One region of the Pseudoalteromonas sp. MMG024 genome, then DNA from elsewhere that is predicted to be linked to it. Evidence: riboswitches for the same ligand, from Rfam matches in the RefSeq annotation. Region 1 holds a riboswitch; the other holds the start of a gene.
What was found. A riboswitch is a leader RNA that binds a small molecule or an ion and turns the genes downstream of it on or off. The one in region 1 is predicted to bind cobalamin.
Positions count from the first base shown of each region.

Region 1 (3,431 bases):
AAATGCCGCAACATCCACACTTAGGCTATCAAAATCAATACGTAAGCCAAGCTCACGGTTAATTGATGTTTCAGCTTCAAGCTCTGGGTTACCTGAACCAGGGTAGTATAAATCGTTGAACGTAGGTGCTTTAAAGCCAGAGCTTTGACTTACATGCAATACTGCGTCTTGATGCAGGTAAATACCACCCGCAATGTTATACGTTTGCTCAGCTCCAACTTCATCATAATCATCATGACGCACAGCCACATTAGCTAAAAAGTTACCGTCATCGTAATACGCGCCAACAAATGCAGCATAAGCATTGCGACTTTTCTCATCATAGCTGCTCGTTGTATCAATCTTGTCTTGATGCCAGTTTAAGCCGCCATTAAAGTCGATTTGCTCAGATAACTGATATGTCGATAAATAATCTAGCTGTACACGCTCTGTTGCAAAGCGGCTAGTTGGTTTAGTGCCAAACGTATCATCTTGATCTTGGCTAAACGCAACATCTACTTTATGGCTAAAGTCACCTAACTGTTTAAACCAATTAGCATTTACATGGTAGTTTTCATATTCGGTTTTATCTAATGTAGACTCTTGATAATCAAAATAATTATCAAACTCTACTTCGCCCGTTGAATACTGAGCAATAAAACCTAATTGACCTAACAACGCATTATTATGAGTAAGGTTTAGCCCTAGGTTTAAGTTGTCGTAACCGTCTTTATCTGGATCTGCAAAGTTTGTTGCATCGTTTTCTAATACGTCAAATCCTTCTGTACGCTCATAACCTGCATTAAGCGCAATATACACGTATTCCGTAGTAAAACGTGACGTACCTTCTAAGCTCGCGTAACTATTTGAACCCGTTGTTAATGCAATGCTGTGACCTTGTGATTGACGCGTAATAATATTAATAACACCCGCTAACGCATCAGAACCATATTGTGCTGCGCGAGAGCCTTTTACTACTTCAATACGCTCAACTGAATTTAATGGCAAAGTTGATAAGCTTTTATAACCTAAGGTTGCTGAGCCTACGCGCACACCATCAATTAAAATAAGCGAGTAACGAGATTCTAAGCCACGTACAAACAGGCTCGCATTTTGCCCTTGCCCACCATTACGGTTTACTTGAATGCCCGCTTGCGTTTCTAACACACTTAACACATCACGCACATTTAATTGCTCAATTTGCGCACGGTCAATAACTTGCACGCTCGCCAGAGTTTGGTCAATTGATTGCTCAAGCTTATTTGCGGTAACAACAATGGTTTCAATATCATGCTGTGTTTGAGCGTCGGTTGTATTAGCTGCAACGAATGAAGAAGACAAGGCAAGGCTAAGCGCCAAACCTAACTTAGATTTGTGATACATATTATCCCCTTGTGCCCACCGCACAATGTTAATCGTTTTAAGAAACCAATTGGCCGGTCTCCGGGCTGAGCATTTTATTTAATACAAAATACATCACCGTTGCGGGGGCAGCGTTGGACTTAATAAGGCAAAGACTTATGCACCAACTTCCCGATTATCCGTTGTTATGTTTGACCCGCTATTTTACTGAAGCGAAAGAGCAAAAATTTAACGGCACCAATAGGCTATAAATTTAGGCGCGTATTGTGGAGGGGATAAGTGAAAATGTCAATTTTAGAAGTCTAAACCGCTAAAAACAGCTGATAAACTGTTCCCTTATTGTTTCTATTAAAGGTCATTTAGGAGTAAACTTTATTACTCACACAGTGACAATAGATTTGTAACGGATTCAACTATGAAACAGTTAACTAAGGTACTTCTTGCCTGTAGTGCATTTTTGACTCTACACGTAAGTGCATTACAACCGCCCACGCAAGAGCAGCTAAAACGCTATAAAGCGGAAAAAACGCTTAGCCAGCGCGCTTTGCAAGCAAAATCATATGGTAACCACCAGCGTTTACACCATTTGCCGCAACTGCGAACAATGCAAAATAAAGCAGATGAAGCAAACCCATTTGAAGGGTACTTTCCGAGTTTAGGCACGCCTAAAATGTTGGTGCTGCTAGTTGAATTTCCCGATTACTTACACAATGAAAGCAACTCTCAAAGCGCAATTAACAGTAAAATTTTTGGTGAGGGCAACGCCAGCAGTTTCCCGTTTGAAAGCCACCGTGCATTTTACCAGCGTTCGTCATATAACAAACTTGATATTCAAGGTAATGTGCTTGATTGGTATAAAACCGAGTACAACCGTCCGCTTGACGATGGTACCAACGCCGCACAGGTAAAGCAGCAAATCATCAAAGAAGCAATTGAACACCATGATGCGCTTGGCCATGACTTTAGCCAATACGATAACGACGGCGACGGCGACATCGATTACGTTGCAGTGATTTGGACTGGCCCTCCTGGCGAATGGGCAAGCCTTTGGTGGGGTACTTTCTCAGGTTTTGGCGACAACTCATTTACCGTCGATGGTAAAACCATCAGCACAATTTCATGGCAATGGCTGGCCTATTCGGAAGGGCAAGCATTTTCGCCGCTTGTACTTATTCATGAAACCGGCCATGCACTTGGCCTGCCTGATTACTACGATTACGACGACAGCATTGGTCCACGTGGTGGTACAGGTGGTATGGATATGATGGATAATAACAGTTCAGATCACAGTGCATTTAGTAAATTTGCGCTTGGCTGGCTGACGCCACAGTTTGCATCAACTTCAGATACCAACTATCAACTTTCAGCCTCATCAACTAACCAAGATGCGCTTATTTTACGCAGCGACACAAGTGCCACCAATAAATACGACGAGTACTTTATTGTGCAATACCGCGATAGAAGCGGTAACGACTTAAACTTAAACGCTGAAGGTTTAAATATTTGGCACATAAATTCAGAGCTCAATAGCTGGGGCTACTTTGCCAACGATAACAGCTACTCTGACAACAAGCTGATCCGCCTTATTCAAGCTGATAATTTAAATGAAATTGAACTAGCTGCGGCCTACGCTGATGAAAACGATGTATTTACTACGGGCGATAGCTTTTCACCTCAAACACAGCCAGCGAGTAAAAGCTATGCCGCAAAACATACGGGCGTAGACATTAAAAACCTCAATACCGATGGCAATGCTGCTACGTTTAATGCACAAGTTTACCCTAGCATTGCGACGATTGCGGTCGGTTCTATTAGCGATAAATCACTGATAGCACATAATGCACAAGCAACCATTAGCAGTGACGACTTATCTCAAGTTGATCATGTTGAATTGTTAATTAACGGCGAACTTAAAAAAACACTATCCGCACCATTTGATGTGAATTTTGCAGAGCTTATTGCTGAGAATGGCCAACTAAACTTGCAGTTTAATGCCGTTACCGCCGAAGGTTATAAAAGCGCTGAATACTTGAAAGTATTCGCATACAACGGTGAACCTTCAGCAGTGCACTTTCATTTAGATCACTCAT
Region 1 covers NZ_JAKFZO010000025.1:14,295-17,725, reverse strand. The annotation lists gene L1068_RS18670 (TonB-dependent receptor) at 1-1,362, opposite strand, end outside; cobalamin riboswitch at 1,396-1,594, opposite strand; gene L1068_RS18665 (M6 family metalloprotease domain-containing protein) at 1,757-3,431, shown strand, end outside.

Region 2 (3,431 bases), on a different contig from region 1:
AAAATACGTTGCCCTTTAAGTGGTTTAGCACGTTTAAAATCTGCGTATTGCTTTGCATCATCTCCCTCTTTTGAGGGCCAAAACACCACATCTTTGGGTAGTTGATTAAAGTGTGAGTTAGCAAATTGCTGTGCGGCTTGTTCTAAATACACGTCGATATTTTGTAACTCACCTGCTTGCATAATGCCAAGTTGGCGCTCAGGCAAACTAATATGAGAATTTCGTAAAAAATAGTCTTGCGTTAATGCCTTTTCGTTTATTGATTGCAAAACCATTTCGCCATGTCCTTGACCTGCGATCTTATTGGCTATCACACCGTAAAAGTTAAGGCTTGGTTGATAATTTACTAAGCCATGAACCAAGGCACCAAAACTTTGCGCCATGGCTGAGCCATCAATCACCGCCAAAATCGGAATACCAAATAGGTCACTTAAATCGGCAGTATTTGGTGTGCCATCAAACAGCCCCATTACGCCTTCAATCAAAATAAGGTCTGCAACGATAGCTGCTTGGTAAAGCATGCGCTGACATTCACTTTCACCCGCCATCCACAGATCCAATTGATATACAGGACGGTTTGATGCCGCTTCTAAAATCATGGGATCAATAAAATCGGGCCCAGTTTTAAATACCTGAACCGTTTTGCCCATATTAGTAAAATAGCGTGCCATGGCGGCGGTTAATGTGGTTTTGCCCGCCCCCGAATTTGGTGCACTAATTACAAGTGCTGGGCAAAATACCGGTGAATTAACGGCCATGATGAGTTGTTTTTAAAATGCTGGTGTGTGGTTTTAAGTAATAACACGCAAGGTACAATGCCAACGCAATCGCCACGTAGCCAAACGGGCTCGTAACATATGGCGCGTAATACTGTGCTACACGCTCTGAGTAAGTACCTAAGGACATATCGCTAAATTTACCTGATAGCCAATAATAGCTCGCGTTTGAGGTTAAAAATGCAATTGAGCTTGCAAGCCATAAGTTAACCAGTGTCATTACCGTTTTTGCTGCAACCGCAAACTTTGTTTCATCGAGCTTTAGTTGCAAGCTTTTATGACCCGCCCACCACAGCACATAGTAGCCAACAAATATAAATGGGTATGAACGCGTAATACAATCGCCAAAATCACCGCGATAATAGCTGCTGGTTAAATCAATCGATACACTTAGTACTACAAATACGGCAAAAGTACGGTGCTTGGACGCCAGCAAACCTAAAATAAAGAAAATTGCTGTACTGGCACTTGGTAAATGGAGTGCAGACGCAAAATGATACGGGCGGGTGGCTATCATCAATAGCGCTAACAACGCGTAAATCAGCAAGGAGAATTGCTGCACTTTGATTGGGGTAAATAAACTTGAACGATCTGTCATTATAATGTTTCCGCATACTAGAATTGATGCGATAGGAAATGACAAGATACAAGGCACACGCCTTTGCCTGTTAAAGCAAGGAATAACAATATCAGGTTCAGGTAATTAGATGATCCATTATCGCGGCCACAAATTACTGTAATTGATATAAAAGCGATTGTGTTCTCGTTGCTCACCGCCCACCGCAGTACTTGAGTGAACTAGGCCGGTCTCCGGACTCCTGATCATCGCTTTGACAGCACCTTCCCATCATAACCAGACAGTGGTGGTTGTCGCTCACAGTTACCGTTGCGGGGGCAGTTCCAGATTTTAACTGGATTCCCGTTTAAACATTGTTTATAAAAAAACAATAGTCACCTAATTACAACGCAAATATATGTCAGCTAGCATTGTTAAATCAAGCTAAGACATTATTCTTATTAAAACTTTTTGTTTGTTGATATAACGAGGCACTGCCAAAAATTACAAACTGCGGTATGCTAAGCAAAAAGTTAATCTTTAATTAGCAATGTCAAAAGTAAAAGCCAAAGTACTTCGTTTCAAGCACATCTCAGTTGAAGCGGTTTTTGAAAAAGAAAATGAATTAATTAACCAACTGCAAAACGGCAATTTAGACCAAGCACTGTTACTTTGGCAAAGCGATAAGCCAACTTTGGTTTTACCGTCAGGTAATAAGTGGCAAAAAGCTGAAGCGCTCGAAACAAAGCTAAAGAAAACCGGTTGGCAACTATACGCCCGCAAAACTGGCGGCGCTCCTGTGCCACAATGTGATGGGGTAATTAATGTATCTTATATCTATATGTTAGAAGAACATATTCCCTACTCTATTCCAAACGCATACAAAGACTTTTGCGCTATTTTATCTTCGTTTTTTGAGCTGTTTAATATTAAGGTTGAAACCCACGCCACCCCTGGTAGCTATTGCGATGGTGATTACAATCTTAATATTAAAAGTAAGAAAATCGTCGGCACAGCCCAGCGTGTATTACTAAAAAAAGGCGGTTGTAAAATTGTACTGGCGCAGGCCTGCATTTTAGTAAATGTAAATGTGCCAACCTTAGTTGCACCTGTAAATTTATGTTACGAACATCATCAGCAAGATGATCGTGCAATAGCCGATGTGCATACCAGCTTGTTTGAACACACCCAAGAGCGACCCGATATCGACGAATTATTTCAGCGCTTATTTACCAGTTTTATAAATCATCAAAAACATAAATCGGGCTGATCGTAAAACCCTTTTTTTAGTGTTCAGCGGTGTTACACTTGGGACTTATTTCACCTTTAATTACCTTGGAGTGCTCCCTTGAAATTAGCTCTTCTTCCATGTGCTGCATTAGTTGCAAGCCATGCGTTTGCATCTGTTAGCCCATCTACCGATGAGTTGGCACAATACGCCGTAGCAGAATACCAAAATGCGCAAATACATACGTTAGCCAATATGGTGTCGTTTCCGACCGTTAATAAGAAAGACATCGATACACCGCAAAATCCGGACTTTATTGGCTTTAAATCGCTATTAAAAATTAAAGTGGCGGAGCTTGGTTTTGATTATCAAGATTTTGGGCACACCGTATTAATTGGCATGGGTGAGCAACAAGACAAAGTAACCATAGTGACCCATGGCGATGTGCAACCGGCAGACCCAACAAAATGGCGGCAAAGCCCATTTGTACTTGATAGCACCTCAGAGCCAGGTAAGTTAATTGGCCGTGGTACCGAAGACGACAAAGGCGCAATTTCAACAGCACTTTATGCCATGAAAGCGCTAAAAGATAATAATGTTACTCTAAACAATCGTATTGAACTGATGGTGTACCTTGCTGAAGAATCAGACTGGGAACCACTAAAGCGCTTTATGAAAACCTACCAGCAGCCAAAGTATGCAATAACTATTGATGCATCTTACCCTGTGGTTGTTGCCGAAAAAGGTTGGAGCTTAATCGCCCCGACATTTTCAAGTTCATCACCACAAACCGGTGTTTATGTTAGCGAATTAAAAGGTGGTGCATTTGTTAGCCAAATACCTGAAGATGCCAGTGTGGTGCTGCATAATG
Region 2 covers NZ_JAKFZO010000003.1:254,238-257,668, forward strand. The annotation lists gene L1068_RS04555 (cobyrinate a,c-diamide synthase) at 1-758, opposite strand, end outside; gene L1068_RS04560 (hypothetical protein) at 748-1,374, opposite strand; cobalamin riboswitch at 1,560-1,750, opposite strand; gene L1068_RS04565 (lipoate--protein ligase) at 1,883-2,602, shown strand; gene L1068_RS04570 (dipeptidase) at 2,681-3,431, shown strand, end outside.
Region 2: another riboswitch for cobalamin. It lies ahead of L1068_RS04560 (hypothetical protein); the one in region 1 lies ahead of L1068_RS18670 (TonB-dependent receptor).